DNA from 3 places in the Janthinobacterium kochi genome. Region 3 is predicted to be linked to each of the others. Evidence: predicted binding sites of a transcription regulator. Region 3 holds the regulator's gene; each other region holds the start of a gene.
What was found. The regulator HrcA, encoded in region 3, represses chaperone genes, less so after heat shock. The targets are predictions, from matches to a motif close to TTAGCACTCNNNNNNNNNGAGTGCTAA.
Positions count from the first base shown of each region.

Region 1: the regulator HrcA is predicted to act here: its motif matches at 2,313-2,339, upstream of rpoH (RNA polymerase sigma factor RpoH).
Region 2: the regulator HrcA is predicted to act here: its motif matches at 3,109-3,135, upstream of groES (co-chaperone GroES).

Region 1 is NZ_JBNYXO010000007.1:73,351-79,507, forward strand. Features, by position in the region: gene ftsY (signal recognition particle-docking protein FtsY) at 1-412, shown strand, start outside; gene ACQ4WL_RS16720 (cell division ATP-binding protein FtsE) at 421-1,164, shown strand; gene ftsX (permease-like cell division protein FtsX) at 1,161-2,081, shown strand; gene rpoH (RNA polymerase sigma factor RpoH) at 2,504-3,397, shown strand; gene ACQ4WL_RS16735 (hypothetical protein) at 3,488-3,754, opposite strand; gene ACQ4WL_RS16740 (hypothetical protein) at 3,933-4,385, shown strand; gene ACQ4WL_RS16745 (antibiotic biosynthesis monooxygenase family protein) at 4,360-4,728, opposite strand; gene ACQ4WL_RS16750 (cytochrome P450 family protein) at 4,725-5,840, opposite strand; gene ACQ4WL_RS16755 (ArsR/SmtB family transcription factor) at 5,917-6,157, shown strand, end outside.
Region 2 is NZ_JBNYXO010000002.1:62,460-68,616, forward strand. Features, by position in the region: gene lgt (prolipoprotein diacylglyceryl transferase) at 1-430, shown strand, start outside; gene ACQ4WL_RS04685 (EVE domain-containing protein) at 440-904, opposite strand; RNA gene ssrS (6S RNA) at 995-1,172, opposite strand; gene ACQ4WL_RS04695 (cell division protein ZapA) at 1,374-1,685, opposite strand; gene ACQ4WL_RS04700 (DUF904 domain-containing protein) at 1,685-1,975, opposite strand; gene ACQ4WL_RS04705 (hypothetical protein) at 2,105-2,851, opposite strand; gene groES (co-chaperone GroES) at 3,376-3,666, shown strand; gene groL (chaperonin GroEL) at 3,717-5,366, shown strand; gene ACQ4WL_RS04720 (hypothetical protein) at 5,559-6,065, shown strand; gene ACQ4WL_RS04725 (MFS transporter) at 6,072-6,157, opposite strand, start outside.
Region 3 is NZ_JBNYXO010000012.1:126,189-132,345, forward strand. Features, by position in the region: gene ACQ4WL_RS22250 (hypothetical protein) at 1-459, opposite strand, end outside; gene ACQ4WL_RS22255 (hypothetical protein) at 496-1,089, opposite strand; gene ACQ4WL_RS22260 (HAD family hydrolase) at 1,333-2,058, shown strand; gene hrcA (heat-inducible transcriptional repressor HrcA) at 2,175-3,191, shown strand; gene fur (ferric iron uptake transcriptional regulator) at 3,240-3,671, opposite strand; gene ACQ4WL_RS22275 (outer membrane protein assembly factor BamE) at 3,867-4,496, shown strand; gene dapB (4-hydroxy-tetrahydrodipicolinate reductase) at 4,516-5,325, shown strand; gene ACQ4WL_RS22285 (barstar family protein) at 5,334-5,660, shown strand; gene ACQ4WL_RS22290 (CaiB/BaiF CoA transferase family protein) at 5,774-6,157, opposite strand, start outside.

The DNA.
Region 1 (6,157 bases), on a different contig from region 3:
CGACCCGGCCGCCGTGGCCTATGACTCGGTGCAATCGGCGAAAGCGCGCGGCATCGACGTGGTCATGGTCGACACGGCGGGACGCTTGCCGACACAGTTGCACCTGATGGAAGAATTGAAGAAAATCAAACGCGTGATCGGCAAGGGCATGGAGGGCGCGCCGCATGAAACCCTGCTCGTCATCGACGGCAACACGGGCCAGAATGCCTTGACGCAAGTGAAAGCCTTCGACGATGCCCTGCAATTGAGCGGCCTGGTGATCACCAAGTTGGACGGTACCGCCAAGGGCGGCGTGCTGGCGGCAATTGCCCGCGTGCGCCCCGTGCCCGTGTATTTCATCGGCATCGGTGAGAAAATTGAAGACTTGCAGCCTTTCGTGGCTGCCGAATTTGTCGAAGCGCTGCTCGGATAAGCCTATACATGATTGAATTTCAGCACGTCTCCAAGCAATACTCCGCCGACGCCGTGGCCCTCAGCGACATTTCGCTGAGCATTGCCAAAGGCGAGCTGGTGTTTCTGGCCGGCCCGTCCGGCGCCGGCAAATCCACGCTGCTGAAAATGATCGCCGCCATGGAACGCCCCAGTTCAGGCAAGCTGATCGTCAATGGCCAGGACATGGCGAAGATCAAGCCGGCCGGCGTGCCTTTTTTACGCCGCAACATGGGCCTGATCTTCCAGCAGCAAAAATTATTGAACGACCGCTCCATCCTGGCCAACGTCATGCTGCCGCTGCTCGTCGTCGGCGCCCACAAAGCGGCCGCCGAACAGCGCGCGCGCGCCGCCCTCGACAAGGTGGGGCTGCTGGACCGCGCCATGGCGCGTCCCCTGTCGCTGTCGGGTGGGGAACAGCAGCGCGTGTCGATCGCGCGCGCCATCGTCAACCGGCCGCAGATCATCCTGGCCGATGAACCGACGGCCAACCTGGACCGCGCCAGCGCCAACAAGGTGCTCGACGCCCTGAAAGCGTTTCATTCGGTGGGCGTGACCTGCCTCATTTCCAGCCATGACGAACAGATGCTCGACGCCGCCGCCCGCGTGATCCACCTGAAAAACGGCCAGCTGGTGGCCATCGACAAGGCCACGCAGGCGCCCGTCTTCGCGCCGCCCGATCCAGATTTTGCGCCCTCCCCCGACCCGGACGATGCGCAAGGAGAACAGGCATGAGAGGCTGGTTCCGTCAACACCGCTTCGCGCTGGGCTCGGCGCTGATTCATTTACGCAAGTCGCCGGGCGGCTTTTTATTGAACGTGCTCGTCGTCGCCATCGCCCTGTCGCTGCCGTTCGCCGGCTTGACCATGCTCGACAATGTGCGCCCCATGTCGGAACAGATGTCGGTCGACCCGGAAATCAGCGTTTTCCTGACGATCGACACGCCGCGCGAACAAGCCGTGGCCCTGGCGGGCGCCATGCGCAAGATCGTGGGCGCGCAAAAGGCGAAGATCGTCTTCATCCCGCGCGAACAGGCGCTCGACACCCTGAAAAACAAGAACGGCCTGGCCGACGTGCTCAGCACACTGGGCGACAATCCCCTGCCCGACAGCTATGTGCTGAAACTCGATGCGTTCAGCAGCGCCAGCGAAGCGCAGGATGTCGATGCGGTGGCGGAACAGTTGCGCCACCTGCCAGGGGTGGAATCGGCGCAAGTCGATTCGGCCTGGGTCAAGCGCCTGGCGGCCCTGCTGGGCGTGCTGCGCCTGGTACTGTTGCTGCTGGCCATTACCCTGGGCGTGGCCGTCATCGCCGTGGTCTTCAATACCATCCGCCTGCAAGTGATGCAGCAGCGCGATGAAATCAGCATCTCTAAACTGATCGGCGCCACCGACACCTTCATCCACCGCCCCTTCTATTACACGGGCGCCCTGCTGGGCCTGTGCGCGGGGGCCCTGGCGCTGGGCGCCGTGGCGCTGGCCTTGCAGCCACTTAATACAGCGATTGCCGAGTTTGCCCGCCTGTATGCGTCCGAATTCCAGCTGGTACCGCTGGCACCGCTGCCGATGGCCGGTTTGCTGGCTCTCAGCGCCGGCCTGGGCCTGATCGGCGCCTTCCTCTGCGTACAGCGCCACCTGGCGCGCCTGAACTGACCATCCTTTCCATGGCGGCGCTCCTGGCGTCGCCATGCGCCGCGTCATCCTTTTACTGCTGTTATCTTGATATTAAACAAGTATTCTTAAGGCTCGCTTCAGCCAGAGGCCGTAGACTAGCCATGTTGTCGTGAAGCGGCCTGTAGCGCTGTTCAGATCGCCGCTCATACACATTTATCAAGCATTAAATCGCCATAGTATTTAGGCTATCAGGACGATTAAATGTGCTGATTGGCACTCTCGGGCAGAGAGTGCTAATATAGGGACATACCAACAGCAGAACCGCCATGAGCGCCAGATATAGATGGCGACGCGATCTGCAAGTGCAAGACCGAATACGCAAAGCCGAACAGACAATCGGGCCACGTCGCGTGACATGGCCCACTGGAACAAAGCAAGACTACGAGGGAGAAAACATGACTATGATGTCCGCAACGTCCGCATTGGTTCCGACCAAAAATAATGCGCTGGGCCTCGGGTTCACTGGCAATCTGGGCAATATCGACGCCTATATCTCGGCCGTGAACCGCCTGCCCATGTTGACCCACGACGAAGAAATTTCGCTGGCGACACGCCTGCGTGAAAAAAATGACCTGGCCGCCGCGCAAGAACTGGTGCTGTCTCACCTGCGCCTGGTGGTCTCGATTGCCCGCGGCTACCTGGGCTATGGCCTGCCGCATGCCGACCTGATTCAGGAAGGCAATATCGGCTTGATGAAAGCCGTGAAACGTTTCGATCCGGACCAGGGCGTGCGCCTGGTGTCGTACGCCATGCACTGGGTGAAAGCCGAGATGCATGAGTACATCCTGAAAAACTGGCGCCTGGTCAAGGTCGCAACGACGAAGGCACAGCGCAAGCTGTTCTTCAACCTGCGCAGCCACAAGACGGGCCTGGATGCGATGACGCCCAAGCAGATCGATGCGCTGGCCAAGCTGCTCGACGTGAAACGCGAAGAAGTGATCGAGATGGAAACGCGCTTGAGCGGCCGCGACATCGCCCTGGAATCGCCGACCGACGATGAAGACGACAAGTTTTCGCCGATCGCCTACCTGTCGTCGGAGCAAAGCGAGCCGACCAAGGTGCTGGAAGCGGAACAGGTCACGCGTCTGCAATCGGAAGGCCTGGAAACGGCCCTGGGCAAGCTCGACGCCCGTTCGCGCCGCATCATCGAAGCGCGCTGGCTGGCCAACGATGACGGTTCCGGCGCCACCCTGCACGCGCTGGCAGAAGAGTTCGGCGTATCGGCCGAACGCATCCGCCAGATCGAAGTGGCGGCGCTGAAAAAAATGAAGGGCGCACTGGCCGCCTGGGTGTAAGCACAAGCAAGGCCGCAATGCAAAAGGCGCCGCAAGGCGCCTTTTCGTTTTACCGTTTGATGTTTATCAACAGATAAACATTGTCAGCCCTTACGCTGCAGCCAAGCCCTTGGTGATCAGCTCGGCGACCAATTCATTCAGATCCGCGTCGCGCTCCTTGGCCAGGGTCTGTAATTGCAAGACCAGATCGCTGTTCAGCTTGACGGCGAAGGGCACCAGGCCCAGGGCCTGATCGCGCTTGCGCTGCTCGCGGCGGTCGACGACCACCGCTTCCTTACCGAATGCGCCGGCGCCGGGAACATTCATCTTTCCCATCAGTTTCTTGGCATCGCTTTTCGCCAGGGCAGTTTTTTTCATGGTTGTTTCCTGATTTTCAAAGCAGTCATTTTACGCAGTAATCGGCGCGCCGCGTGGCCGGCGCATCAATTCATCGGCAGCGCGCCAATAGTGCGCCGAAAAAATATCATTTTGTTACCATCATTTTATCCCACGTGTAAGCAAGCATGCCCGGGACGTTCTACCTGAAAGGAAAAACATGTCTACTCTGAACCGCTCTTATCGTACCTTGCTGCTGCCCCTGCTCATCGCCTGCCTGGCCGTGCTGGCTGGCTGCGGCGCGGCCGGCAGCGCCGGCGACGCGGAAAACACGCCGCGCAGCGTCACCCACGTGCTCTCGCCGGGCGAACAGGTCGCCATCACGGCCACCGATACCCTGAAACTGGAGCGTGTCAACGACAGCCGCTGCCGCCAGGGCGCCGTGTGCGTGTGGAAAGGCTATGTCAGCTACAGTTTCAGTTTGCTCAACAGCGCGGGCGCCACCGACATCGTCTTGTCCGATTCCATGCCCGGTGCCGCCAGTTCCGTCACCGTCAACCACCTGACGTTCACCCTGCTCGACGTCGACCCGGCCACGCCGCCCGCCCTCAACGCGGCCGCGCCCGCGTATCGGGTCAAGGTGAAAATCACGCAGGGCGCACTGTCCCGCTAACTGCGTGACGTTGGCGGCTGTCGGCCGGCACCTGTTGCCGGTCCAGCATGCCGTAATCGCGCACCACGCCGGCGATACGCAGCCGGTAATCGTCAAACACGCCGTGCCGACCGGCCGATTGCGCCGCGCGGTGCGCTTCCAGCTGCCGCCACTGTGCCAGCGCCGCCTCGTCGCGAAAAAACGAGAGCGACAGCAATTTACCCGGCTCGCTCAGGCTGCTGAAGCGTTCGATGGAAATGAAACCATCGATATCATCGAGCAAAGGCCGCAGCGCCGCCGCCAGGTCCAGGTACTGCTGGCGCCCTTCGGCGCTGGGCCAGACTTCAAAGATCACGGCGATCATTTCATTTCTCCTGGGCTAAAGACAGGGATGCGGGCGTTCAGCGATGGCAGGTAAGTCCACGCCAGCGGCAAGCGTTCCAATGCACCTGCCCACGCCTGCAGGCAAGCCGTGGCGATGGCGTGCGCGATGGACTGGCCCGGACAGACGTGGCGGCCATGGCCAAAGCCTAACTCCGCATGGACGGCGCTGGCCAGCACCACCACGATCATCTGTCCCTGTGGCACGAGCACGCCATTGAACTCCACGTCTTGCGCCGTGTAGCGGCGCGTGTTGTGGATGGAGGGATCATGCCGGCCGACCTCGCGCAGCATGGCCGGCCACAGCTCAGGCGCGGCACTCAGTTGCGTGGACAACTCCGGCTGCACGCGCAAGGCCACGACAGCATTGCCCAGCAAGCCGGCCGTCGCGTCGCACGTCTGCGACAGCAAACCCACCAGATTGGCCAGCACGCCACCCGATGCATGCCAGCCTGCCTGCCGTGCCCCGGCCACGACGTCGTGCAACAGACTGCCGGGCAGCGCCTCCTCGTCCTGCAATAACACCGTGAAGCGCTGCAACAGCGCCTCGGTTGCCGCCTGAGCGCCGGCCAGCTGCGCGCCATTGCTCAGCGGCGACAGGCAGGCGACGAAATCGCGCGTCCAGGCGGCCAGCGCCGGCCATTGCGCTGGCGCAAAACCCAGCAAGTCTGCCATGGCGAACAGGGGCAGTTCGAACAGCGCATCATTCAGCCCGGCAGCGCTGCCGGGCAGCGGCTCTTGCGCCAGATGCAGGGTGCGCGCATGCAGGCGCGCCAGATCCACCTGGCCCAGCGCGTGCGCCAACACCTGTTTTGGCACGGCATGCCGCTCGCCCTCATTCATGCGCACCAGTTCCGCAAAGATCGCGCCGCACGGCGTGCCCGCCAGATTGTGCGGCACGGCCAGTCCCAATGGGCGCACATGGCAAGCGGGATGCGCCAGCACAGCATGCACGCCGGCTGCGCCCGTCGCCAGCCAGCAATCGAGTGACGCATCGAAACGCAGCGGCGGGCCATCCGCCAGGCGGCGATAGTAGTCATATGGCGCCGCGTGGGTGACGGCAGAAAAAGGGTCGGTGGGATAATCGAGCGGCATGCGCATTCCATTGCAGTGAAGTGGGGACACGAGTATGCTGCCCCTTCCACTACAACACTTCGCCCACGAACGAATCATGGATGACAGCCCCCTTCCCCACACGGCCGATGTACGCCTGGCGCAGCTGGCCGGTGCCATCGCCGAACCGGCGCGCGCGCGCATGCTGTGCAGCCTGCTCGATGGCCATGCGCGCACGGCCACGGAATTGGCGACGCTGGCCGAGGCAGGCGCTTCGACTGCCAGCGCCCATCTGGCGCGCCTGCGCGTGGATGGCCTGCTGTCGATGGTGGCGCAGGGCAAGCACCGCTATTACCGCC
Region 2 (6,157 bases), on a different contig from region 3:
GCCGCTCGGTTATGCGGCCGGTCGCCTGGGCAACTTCATCAATGCCGAACTGCCGGGCCGCATCGCGCCGGAAAGCCTGCCGTGGGCCATGCAGTGGCCGGGCATTCCGTATCCCGTGCACCCGTCGCCGCTCTACCAGATGCTGGTTGACGGCATTTTGGTGTTCATCATCTTGTGGCTGTATGCGCGCAAGCAGCGCCCGCGCATGGCCGTCGGTGCCATGTTCACCCTGCTGTACGGCTGCGCGCGTTTCTTTACGGAATACTTCCGCACGCCGGACTGGGAAGTCGTGTGGCTGGGCGTGCCGATCACGTCGGGCCAGATGCTGTCGCTGCCGATGATCGTCGGCGCCATCGCGCTGCTGGTGTGGGCATACAAAAGCCAGGTGATGGGCACGCCGCCCACCAAGGCCCGCGTGGCGGACGCCTGATCGGCCTCCCTATGCCTTCAACCTGCTTGTAATCACTGTCCATTGCGCCGGCGTCACGGGCGTGATGGACAAACGGCTGCCCTTCTTCAACAGCAGCATGTCTTCCAGCTCCGGCATCTGGCGCATCTCGGACAGGGGCAGCAGCGCCGTCTTCTTCAGGCCGCGCACGTCGACGCTGATCCAGCGCGGCTGTTCAAGCGTGGCCTTGCCATCGAAATATTTTCCGCCCTCTTCAAACTGGCTGTGATCGGGATACGCGCCGCTGGCCACTTCGGCCACGCCCGCCACGCCCGGCTGCGGGCAGCTGGAATGATAAAACAGCACGCCATCGCCCGGCCGCATGCCATCGCGCATGAAGTTGCGCGCCTGATAATTGCGCACGCCAAACCACGGCATGGTGTGCTGCGGCGCGGCCATCAGGTCGTCGATGCTCACTTCATCGGGTTCGGATTTCATCAGCCAATATTGTTTCATCTAGACTCCGTGTGAAAGCGACAGGCGTAAAAAAAACGGTTGCGCATGATGCGGCAACCGTTTTCAGTTGTACTACCAATGTACTGCAAATTGGGCCCCGCCTGTGCCGCTATGCCGGCATCCCGAACCAAACGGTTCAAGGTGGTCACGTTAGTTCAATTTCGGGTTCGTCGAACGAGCGACGCTCACTCCCATCAAACAAAATTCGCAACCGATGCGCATAAATGGTTCAAGGAATATATGGCAATCGCGAACACCGCAGGGTAGACCCAAGTTTACTCCTTTGGTCGCGCATCGCAAAGACAAATCGTACCGTGTCCGCTTAAAATCCAATTAATAACACCAAACAAAACCGTAGCGAGCGGAAGTGAATTGTGGTCGAGAAGCGCAACTGTGCGAGCACGGGGCCGCCGAGGCAGAGAGCATCGCAGGCCGCAAGTCGCGACGCGCAGCAGGTTTGGTTCGGTGTTTAAAAAAGGTTTTCCTGGGGCGTCAATGCGCTATCCAGGACGGTATGCATGGCCGAGATTTTCTGCTTCACTTCCAGTATCGTCAGTTCCGACAGCGGACCTTGCGGCGACTTCACGGAGAGGAATTCTGCGGCCACGCCCAGGGCGGCCAGCACGGCGATGCGGTCGTTGCCCTTGACCTTGCCCGCGTCGCGGATGGCTTTCATTTTGCTATCGAGATAGATCGCCGCTTCGCGCAGCGCGCGCTCTTCGCCGTCGCGGCACACCATGCTGTAGGACTGGCCCATGATATTGACATCGACACGCGGCATTACGCTTCCTTCTCGTTCTCGGCAATATAGGCGCCCGCTTCCGAAGCGGCTTGCTCCAGGCCGGCTTGCACCAGTTCGGGAATTTTTTCCAGCAACGCTTCCACCCGCTCCTGCGCCTCGCGCATGCGTTGCACATACAGGGCGTTCTCGGCGGCCAGCGCGGCATTGTCCTTGCGCAGTTGCGCGTTTTCACGGCGCAGCGCATGGGTCATTTCGGCCAGCAGGCCTATTTTGTCGGATAATTCGTTGAATTCGGAAATCATCCCGCCACTATAGGGCGGACGCTCCATGGGCGTCAATCGAATCACGCCGCTGTCACACATATTTACATCAATGCAGGGCAGTTGGCGGACAATACAGGCTTTTTCCGGCGCTTTTCGCCAAGTGCGCGCATCTGCCAGCGCCGCGATGGCAGCGTTTTACTCGTCGACGTAATCGGCTTCGATATCGAGTCCGCCATAGCGGTTTTCGCAGGAGCGGCGCACCAACGTCTGTTGTCCGCCCTTGCCGTCAAGCACCATCGTCAAGTCGCGGCAAGTACGGCGGTAGCTGCCAGGTTTGGCGTCCGTCCGCGAGGGCGTCAGGCGCACTGCCAGCGGCGCCGCATTGCCCAAGCCCTTGTTGCTCCATTCACGGCTCTTGCCATCCTCTTCATCTTTCAAGGTGCGCACGGCAGCCGTCAGCAGTGCTTTCTGTTCCTTGGCATTCAGCCTGGCGATGGTCACGTCGGACAGGAAAGGCGGATACACGACGGGCGCCGGTTCCTTGCCCTGCACGTCCCACTTGCCGCTGTTCTGCGTACAGGTGCGCCGGCTCAGGTCCTGCGACTTGTCACCGGCCGTGACGACGAATCTCAGGTCGCGGCAGACGTGCGCCTTCAGGCTGTGCTCTGTCATGCCGGAGTTGCTGAAGTTATACCTGACTTTCACCAGCACGCCGCTGTCGCCGCCGTTGTCCCACACGTGCGCCTCCTGGTCGTCATCGTCCTTGTTGAGGTCGTTGAACAGGTCGTTGAGCAACATCTCCTTTTCCAGCGGGCTCAAGGTCGCCACGGTGATCTCGTCGACGATGGTGGGCGCTTGCGCGGCGGCATTGCCCAGGCAGGCGAGGCCGATGAGGGTGGCGCCCAGCAAGCGCAGGACGGGATGGGAAACAGGAAATGGCATGGTGTTCTTTCTGGAGCAAGTGGCGATATTGATATGCAATTGCAATCATCTTATCAAATTCCATAGTGAAACTCTGTTTCCTGCGCGTACAGGAACGCCCCCCATCCAGGCGGCATGCTAGAGTCGCTGCTGTTGCTGACGCCCGGGAAGTTGGCTTGCGCCAGCGCAAACCCTGTGTAGATGCAGGCTCTGCTTATCATGTATGTATATGTTCCTCTTGAATAAGCCCTTGAAGTTGACCCATACCGTCCCTATAATTAGCACTCGTTAGTAGAGAGTGCTAACAAACTCTTTCGTAGCAATCCTCAGGACTGATGGTGCTTGCCAGACCACTGCAGGGAACGCTACGCGGCGGGCGACGCCGCGATGCACCACTGCCGGAGACAGGCAAGGACAGGATGCCATGGGGTTTGCTTGACCGTTGCGGGCTGCTTTCAACGGCGGTCACTGAAAGCACGTCTGGCGCTGTGCCGGACATGTATTCATTTAGCAACACTTATCCATTGAACTTTAAGGAGTTTTGTATGAATCTGCGCCCATTGAACGATCGCGTCATCGTCAAACGCCTCGACCAGGAAACCAAAACTGCGTCCGGCCTCATCATTCCTGATGCAGCTGCTGAAAAACCGGATCAAGGCGAAGTCCTTGCCGTAGGCAATGGCAAGATTCTCGACGACGGCAAAGTCCGTCCTCTGGATGTCAAAGTGGGCGACCGCGTCCTGTTCGGCAAGTACGCCGGCCAAACCGTCAAAGTTGACGGCGATGAGCTGCTGGTCATGCGCGAAGAAGACATCATGGCGATCGTCGTCAAGTAATTGTTTCCACGTTGTAGACAGATACATCCCGAAACTCAGGAGAATTGAACATGGCAGCTAAAGAAGTAGTATTCGGCGACGCAGCGCGCGCCAAGATGGTCGAAGGCGTCAATATCCTCGCCAACGCAGTCAAAGTAACGCTGGGCCCGAAAGGCCGCAACGTCGTACTGGAGCGCTCGTTCGGCGCCCCTACCGTCACCAAGGATGGTGTGTCGGTAGCGAAAGAAGTTGAACTCAAAGACAAGCTCATGAACATGGGCGCGCAAATGGTCAAGGAAGTTGCTTCCCGCACCAGCGACAACGCCGGCGACGGCACCACCACCGCCACCGTGCTGGCACAAGCCATCGTGCGCGAAGGCATGAAGTTCGTTGCCGCCGGCATGAACCCGATGGACCTGAAGCGCGGTATCGACAAAGCAGTTGCTGCGACCGTCGAAGAACTGGCGAAAATCGCCCGTCCTTGCACCACGACCAAAGAAATCGCCCAAGTTGGCGCGATCTCGGCGAACTCGGACTACTCGATCGGCGAGCGTATCGCTGAAGCGATGGAAAAAGTCGGCAAAGAAGGCGTCATCACCGTGGAAGACGGCAAGTCGCTGAACGACGAGCTGGACATCGTTGAAGGCATGCAGTTCGACCGCGGCTACCTGTCGCCATACTTCATCAACAACCCAGAGAAACAAGTTGCCGTCCTGGACAGCCCATTCGTCCTGCTGTGCGACAAGAAAATCTCGAATATCCGTGACCTGCTGCCGGTACTGGAACAAGTCGCAAAAGCTGGCCGTCCACTGCTGATCATCGCAGAAGACATCGAAGGCGAAGCTCTGGCGACCCTGGTTGTGAACAACATCCGCGGCATCCTGAAAACTTGCGCAGTGAAAGCACCTGGCTTCGGCGACCGCCGCAAAGCCATGCTGGAAGACATCGCTGTCCTGACCGGCGGCCAAGTGATCGCTGAAGAAGTCGGCCTGACCCTGGAAAAAGTGACCCTGGCCGAACTGGGCCAAGCGAAACGCATCGAAGTGGGCAAGGAAAACACCATCGTCATCGATGGCGCCGGCGAAGCTGCCTCGATCGAAGCACGCGTGAAACAAGTGCGTGTACAGATCGAAGAAGCGACCTCCGACTACGACCGTGAAAAACTGCAAGAGCGCGTAGCCAAACTGGCTGGCGGCGTTGCCGTGATCAAGGTTGGCGCAGCCACCGAAGTCGAAATGAAAGAGAAAAAAGCCCGCGTTGAAGATGCACTGCACGCTACCCGCGCTGCCGTGGAAGAAGGCATCGTTCCTGGCGGTGGCGTAGCCCTGCTGCGTGCACGCGCCAACATCACGGTCAAGGGCGACAATCCTGATCAAGATGCCGGTATCAAGATCGTTCTGCGCGCAATGGAAGAGCCACTGCGCATGATCGTGCAAAACGCTGGCGAAGAAGCTTCGGTCGTCGTGGCAGCCGTACTGGCTGGCACGGGCAACTACGGCTACAACGCTGCCAACGGCACGTATGGCGACATGGTGGAAATGGGCGTTCTGGACCCAGCCAAAGTGACCCGTTCGGCGCTGCAAAACGCCGCTTCGATCGCTTCGCTGATGCTGACAACCGACTGCATGGTCTGCGAAATCGCTGACGACAAAGCAGGCGGCGGCATGGGCGGCGGCATGGGTGGCATGGGCGGCATGGGCGGCATGGACGGCATGATGTAACCCCGGCATCCCCGCGCCGACGGCGCGCGGGATGCCTATGCAGGGTCAGGACAGGCAGAGCAAAAGCTGCCTGCCCTGCCCGGCAGCCACGAGAGCTATCTTCTACGGAAGGTAGCTCTTTTTTTCGCCTATTGATTGGACAAACCCGTTTGGCAAGCCCGGCGATTGCCGGCCTGCGCATTTTGCTTTAGCATGGCCGCCATCGTCCTTCTTTCTCATGCCACCATCATGTCGCCACGCGCCTCTTCATCCAAAACCACCATCATCGCCGGCATCCTGGCCGGCTTGCTGGCCGCCGGGCTAGTCGCTTTTTACCTGCACCAGCAGTCCGCGCCGCACGCTGGCAATACCCCCGCCGCGAGCAGCCCGGCGCAAGAGCAGAACGCGCGCGCCGTCGATGCGCTGATGGCTTTGCCGGAAATCAAGGCATGGTCGGCGCATATCGAAAAGGCTACCGGCGGCCGCGCGCACGGCGCCGTGATGGAAACGTCGCCGGAAACGCGCCTGGTCGATGGCGTCGCCTGCTATCAGCTGAGCTTTTTCGAAAACACGCCGGACGCGGCCCACCGCTGGGAAAGCTTTGTCGTGTCGCCCGATGGCAAGCGCATCCTCGTCGACGACATCGTCACAGGCGACCTGCTGAGTCTGGAACAATGGCGCAAGGACAACGCGCCCATGCAGCGCATCGCCACCCAGTAATTGCCCCTACGCCGGCGCCCCTTGCGGCGCCGCGCCGCGCACACGCGCCACCCACCACACCGTCCACAGAGACAAGCCCGCCGCCAGCCAGC
Region 3 (6,157 bases):
GGTGGTGCCATCGGCAACAGGGCTAGCCATGGTAAAGGTCGTGGCATCCTTGGCCACTGTGGTGGTTGCATTGCCGTTAATCAGCTCCAAGCCTTCGACCGTCAGGCCGGAAATCGTGCCGCCCACGCTATACGCGTTTTGTGAACAAGAAACAGCGGCGCTGATGTTGATGTAATGGCCAGCCGAACCGGAGCCACCACTGATGCCGCAAGTCATATGGGCCGGTTGTTGCTTGACGGTGATGTTGTAGTCGGTGCCATAGTCGATGCGCTTTTTAAAGGTAAACCTGGTCTGGCCGGCTTCAACCGGGAGGTCCTCCCCGCCGTTGGCCAGGATCAGGCCGTTGGTGTTCAAGTTGCCGATGGAACCACTGACATCATACGAGGCCTTGCCGCCGCAAGCGGCCAGTCCGAGGGTCAGCAGCAGCGCGGCGAGTGGGCGCAAGCAAGATAACTTCATGTATTTCTCCAAAAATTAGGTGACGGATCGCAAGGATTACTGCGGCGTGCAGTCGAGTGTGGCCGCGGTCGTGTCGGCAGAGCCCATCTTGCCGGCCGTATCGCTGCCGTTGATGGAGCCCTGGAAGCGGCACGTCAGGCCCGTTGGCTGAGTCAGTACGGTAATGCCGTATTTGGCGCCGTCATCAACGTCTTTGAATTCGTAGGCGGTGGTGCCAGCCCGTGGGCTGGTGCCGGTGGGACCCATCACCAGGCGCAAGCCGCCAGCGGTCAGGCCCGTGATCGTACCGCGCAGCGCGTAGGTATTGGTCTTGCAGTTCACCACGGCCGTGGTCACGGAATAGCTCGATGCCTTGCCGCTGCCATTGGTAATGCTGCAAACGGCGCCGTTCGGCTGTTGCGCGATGGTGATATCGTAGCGGTCATCGGTCTTGACCAGCTTGGTGAAAACAACGGTGCCCTGGCCCAGGGGAACCGGCAAGCGTTCCCCGTCATTCAAGAGAATCAGGCCATCCTTGGCGAGGCCGCCGACGTTGACTTGCAGATACAGGTTGCCGCCGCTGCCGCCGCAAGCTGCCAGTGTGACGGCGCAAGCCGCCGCCAGCATCGAGCGCAGGTACAAATTTTTCATACATTCTCCAAAACGAATTAGGTTGGGTAGCGCAACGCGGACGCTGGCGCCGCATTGGAATGGCGCCTATTTTAGTCTATCTGGCAAGCTGAATGATCTTGCCTTGTATCACCCTGTAACAATTTTTCGCCGGGAAGCGCTGGCCCGGCCCCATTTCACGGGGCACCGCCATGCCGGCGGCGGCGATCAGTGCGACAATAGATGCAGGCTGCGCACTGTGGCGCGGCATCCATCGTGAATCCCATGTCTCTTGCCCCTGTCAAACCCGCCGTGCCGCCCAAGGCCATCCTGTTCGATCTCGACGATACCTTGTGGCCCATCGCGCCCGTGATTGCCGCCGCCGAAACCCTGCTGCACGACTGGCTGGCTACGCATGCGCCCAGGGTGGCGCAGCAGTTTTCCATCGAGGTGCTGCGCCAGCACCGTCTGGCCATGCTCGAGGAACAACCGCATTTCCATGGCAACCTGATCGAGTTGCGCCGCGCCGGCCTGCTGGCGGCCTTTGAGACCGCTGGCGAGGATGCCTCCCTGGTCGAGCAGGCCATCGTGCACTTCCTGGCCGCGCGCAACCGCGTCCAGCCGTATGACGACGTCTTGCCTGGCCTGGCCTGGATGGGACAGCGCATGCTGGTCGGCTCCATCTCGAATGGCAATGCGGACCTTGAAATTATCGGCCTGGCGCAGCATTTCAAGGTATCGATTGCCGCCAGCGAGTTTGGCGTGGCCAAGCCCGATGCCAGCATCTTCCTGGCCGCTTGCGCCGCGCTGGAGGTGGCCCCGCATGAAGCCGTGTATGTGGGGGACGACCTGCATTTCGACGTGACGGGAGCGCAAGGGGCGGGCATGCGTGCCGTCTGGATGAACCGCAAGGGCAGCGACGCCCACCTGGCCGCCGGCGTGCAGCCCGACGCCATCTGCGCCAACTTTGACGAGTTGCTGCTGTGGCTGCAGGGGCAACTGGAAGATTGATCACCGCCGGACGGGCGAACGTGCATAATAGGTGCTGTTGATGCACGTTCGGCCGCTTTCGTTGCCGCTTGCCTAAAGAATACTTGCTTAAAGAATATTTGCTTACCTAAGACACCATGCAACTCGATACACGTGCCCAAACACTGCTGAAAGCCCTGGTCGAGCGATATATCGCCGACGGCCTGCCGGTCGGTTCGCGCGCCTTGTCGAAAATCTCCGGCCTTGACCTGTCTCCGGCCACGATCCGCAACATCATGGCCGATCTGGAAGAACTCGGCTATGTGTCCAGTCCGCATACCTCGGCCGGTCGCATACCCACGCCGCGCGGCTACCGTATCTTTGTCGACACCTTGCTGACCGTCCGGCATCTGGATGAGCATCTGGTGGAGTCGCGCATGCGCCTGCAGACGCCGCAGCCGCAGAAAACCATCGCCAACGCGGCGCAGATGCTCTCGTCGCTGTCGCAGTTTGCCGGCGTCGTGCTCAGTCCGCGCCGCGAATCCGTGTTCCAGCAAATTGAATTCCTGCGCCTGTCCGAAAAGCGCATCTTGCTCGTCATCGTTGCCCCGGGCGGCGACGTGCAGAACCGCCTGCTGCTGACGGAGGCTGACTACACGCCGGCGCAACTGGTGCAATCGGCCAATTACATCAACCAGAATTATGGCGGCTTGTCGTTCGATGCCGTGCGCGTGCGCCTGCAGGGTGAATTGCGCCAGTTGCGCGACGACATGGGCAGCCTGATGCAGGCGGCGGTGGAAGCGGGCAGCGAAGCGATGGCCGACCATAGCGATGACATGGTGATTTCCGGCGAGCGCAACTTGCTCAGCGTGAGCGATCTGTCATCGAACATGCATTCGCTGCGCCAGATGTTCGACATGTTCGAGCAAAAAACGGGCTTGATGCAGCTGCTCGACGTGTCGAGCAAGGCAACGGGCGTGCAGATCTTCATCGGCGGCGAATCGAACCTGGTGCCGATGGATGAGATGAGCGTGGTGACGGCGCCGTATGAAGTCAACGGCAAGATCGTGGGAACGTTGGGGGTGATCGGACCGACGCGCATGGCGTACGAGCGCGTCATTCCGATCGTCGATATCACGGCTAAATTACTGTCGAGCGCACTCAGCCATCATTGATGCTGCTCACTGCTGCGCCAGCCGCCCCGTGGGAGCGGCCGGCAAGCGTCAGGCGGTTTTGTGCGGGCAGGCTGTCTTGATGCAGTTGCCGTAGATGGCCAAGGCGTGTTCGGCAATTTTGAAGCCGCGCTCTTCAGCCACTTTTTGCTGGCGGATTTCGATCTCTTCGTCGAAGAATTCTTCGACCCGGCCACAGTCGAGGCACACCAGGTGATCGTGGTGGGAACCTTCGTTGAGCTCGAAAATTGCCTTGCCGGTTTCAAAATGGTTGCGGTTGAGCAAGCCTGCTTGTTCAAATTGCGTCAGGACACGGTAGACGGTTGCCAAACCGACATCCATATTGTCGGCCAACAGAATTTTATAGACGTCTTCTGCTGTCAGGTGACGTACCGGGCTACTCTGGAAGATATCGAGTATCTTCAGGCGTGGCAGGGTCGCTTTCAGGCCGCTTGCCTTGAGATCACTAGGATTGTTACTCATGTTTGTTGCTCGTATGTGGGTCAGGTGCTTTATCATATAGCGTTTTGTCGGGGAGTGCCAAAATATGCATTTTTTGGCAGGCCGGTCACTCCTGGCGTTTTGTTCATCCAATTGAGGTCATTTATGCGCGTAACACCGGCTGTATTGCCATCTCTCTGGCACCGTATTTCATTTCGAGCACCAGTCGTGGCAGGCATGGTCTGTGTCGCGCTGGCCATGTCCGGCTGCGCCAGCCGCGGCATCCTTGGCGAAAAGCCGGCAGCCAGCCAAAAAGAAGGCAAGGAAGTGGTCCCCGAACAGGGCGCACAAACGAACACCATTACGCCGCTGCAAAAATTCATGTGGTTTTTCTCGCCGTATCGTCCTGACATTCAACAAGGCAACTTTGTCTCCGAAGAGATGCTGGCCCAGTTGAAAGTAGGCATGACGCGCGACCAGGTGCGTTTCGTCCTTGGCACCTCCCTGCTGACCGATATCTTCCATGCCGACCGCTGGGATTATCCATTCCGCCTGGCACGGGGCAGTGGCGAAACCACCAGCAGCCGTGTGGTTGTGTACTTTGGCAAGGATGGCAAAGTTGAACGTTTCGAAGGCGGCAACTTGCCGACGGAGAAAGAATACATCAACCGTATCGCCGGTCCGTCGCCGTTCGCCAAGGTCGCCAAGGCCGATGTGCCTGCCGCTGCCGTACCATCGCCCGTGGCGCCAAGCGCCGTGCCCGTGCCAGCCGATGCCGCGCCAGCCATTCCTGTGAGCAAGCCTGGCGTTGCCCCCGCACCTGCCCCTGCCGCCGAACCTGCACCGACTGCCGAGCCCACGAAATAAGTTGCCGTAAGAGAATAAAATGACTGAACTGAAAATTGCCATCGCTGGCGCCAGTGGCCGCATGGGCCATATCCTGATCGAAGCGGTCAGCAACGCGCCCGACGCCGTGCTCGCTGGCGCGCTCGACCGCGCTGGCTCGCCGTCCGTCGGCCAGGACGCCGCCGCCTTTCTCGGTAAACCTGCCGGCGTGTTGATCGAGTCAAGCCTGGCTACCGGCCTGGCCGGCGCCGATTACCTGATCGACTTTACGCGTCCCGAAGGCACCTTGCAGCACCTGGCGTACTGCGCCGAGCATGGTATCAAGATGATCATCGGCACCACCGGTTTTGATGACGCGGGCAAGGCCGCCATTGCCGCCGCCGCCGAAAAGACGGCCATCATGTTCGCGCCGAACATGAGCGTGGGCGTGAACGTCACCATGAAGCTGCTGGAACTGGCCGCGAAAAGCCTGTCCGAAGGCTACGACATCGAGATCATCGAAGCGCATCACCGCCACAAGGTCGACGCGCCATCGGGCACCGCCCTGCAAATGGGTGAAGTGGTGGCCAGCGCTCTGGGCCGCGACCTGAAGGAATGCGCCGTGTACGGCCGCGAAGGCGTGACCGGCGAACGCGATCCGTCGACCATCGGCTTTGCCACCATCCGCGGCGGCGATATCGTCGGCGACCATACGGTGCTGTTTGCCGGCATCGGCGAGCGTATCGAGATCAGCCACAAGTCGAGCAGCCGCGTCACCTATGCGCACGGCGCCCTGCGTGCTGCGCGTTTCCTGGCGGACAAGCCGACCGGCCTGTTCGACATGCAGGACGTGTTGTCGCTGAAGAACTGAGGAAGACCATGGCCACTGCCATCCTGAATGGAAAAGACATCACCGACGAAGCGAGCTTCCACGCGCAATGCGTGCCAGCCTTCGGTTTCCCCGCGTTTTACGGCAACAGCATGGATGCCTGGGTCGATTGCCTCAGCTATCTGCGTGACGACGAAAACATGACGCAGTTCCGCCTGAAGCCGAACGAAGTGCTGGAAATTGTCGTGCAGGACGCGGAAAGCATGAAGGCGCAGGCGCCGGACTTGCTGGAAGAAATCACGTTCTGTATCGCGGGCATCAATGAACGCTATGAGGATTATGGCGAAAAGCCGGCGTTGAAGCTGGTACTCAAGTGAATAGAATCGTAGGTCGGATTAGGCCCTGCGGGCCGTAATCCGACAACATTGTTGGCTGTGCAAGTCGGATTACGCGCAAGCGCTAATCCGACCTACGTCCAGACGACCAACATTTACACCACCTTGCGCTCGCGCAAGCCGTCAATCTCCGCACTGTCCAATCCCAGCCACTGCTGCAGCACCTCCTGCGTATGCTGCCCCAGCAAGGGCGGCGGCAAGCGGTATTGCACCGGCGAGGCGGACAGGCGCACGGGATTGGCCACCAGCGCCACCGTGCCCGCCGTCGGATGCGGCATCTCCACTTTCAAGCCACGCGCCACCACTTGCGGGTCGGCAAAGACCTGGTCGATGCGGTTGACGGGGCCGCATGGCACGGCTTGCGCCTCGAAGGCGCTGATCCACTCGGCCGTCGTGCGCATGACCGTGGTCTGGCGCATCAAGGGGATCAGGATCGCCCGGTGCGCCACGCGCTGCGGATTGGTCGCGAAGCGTTCATC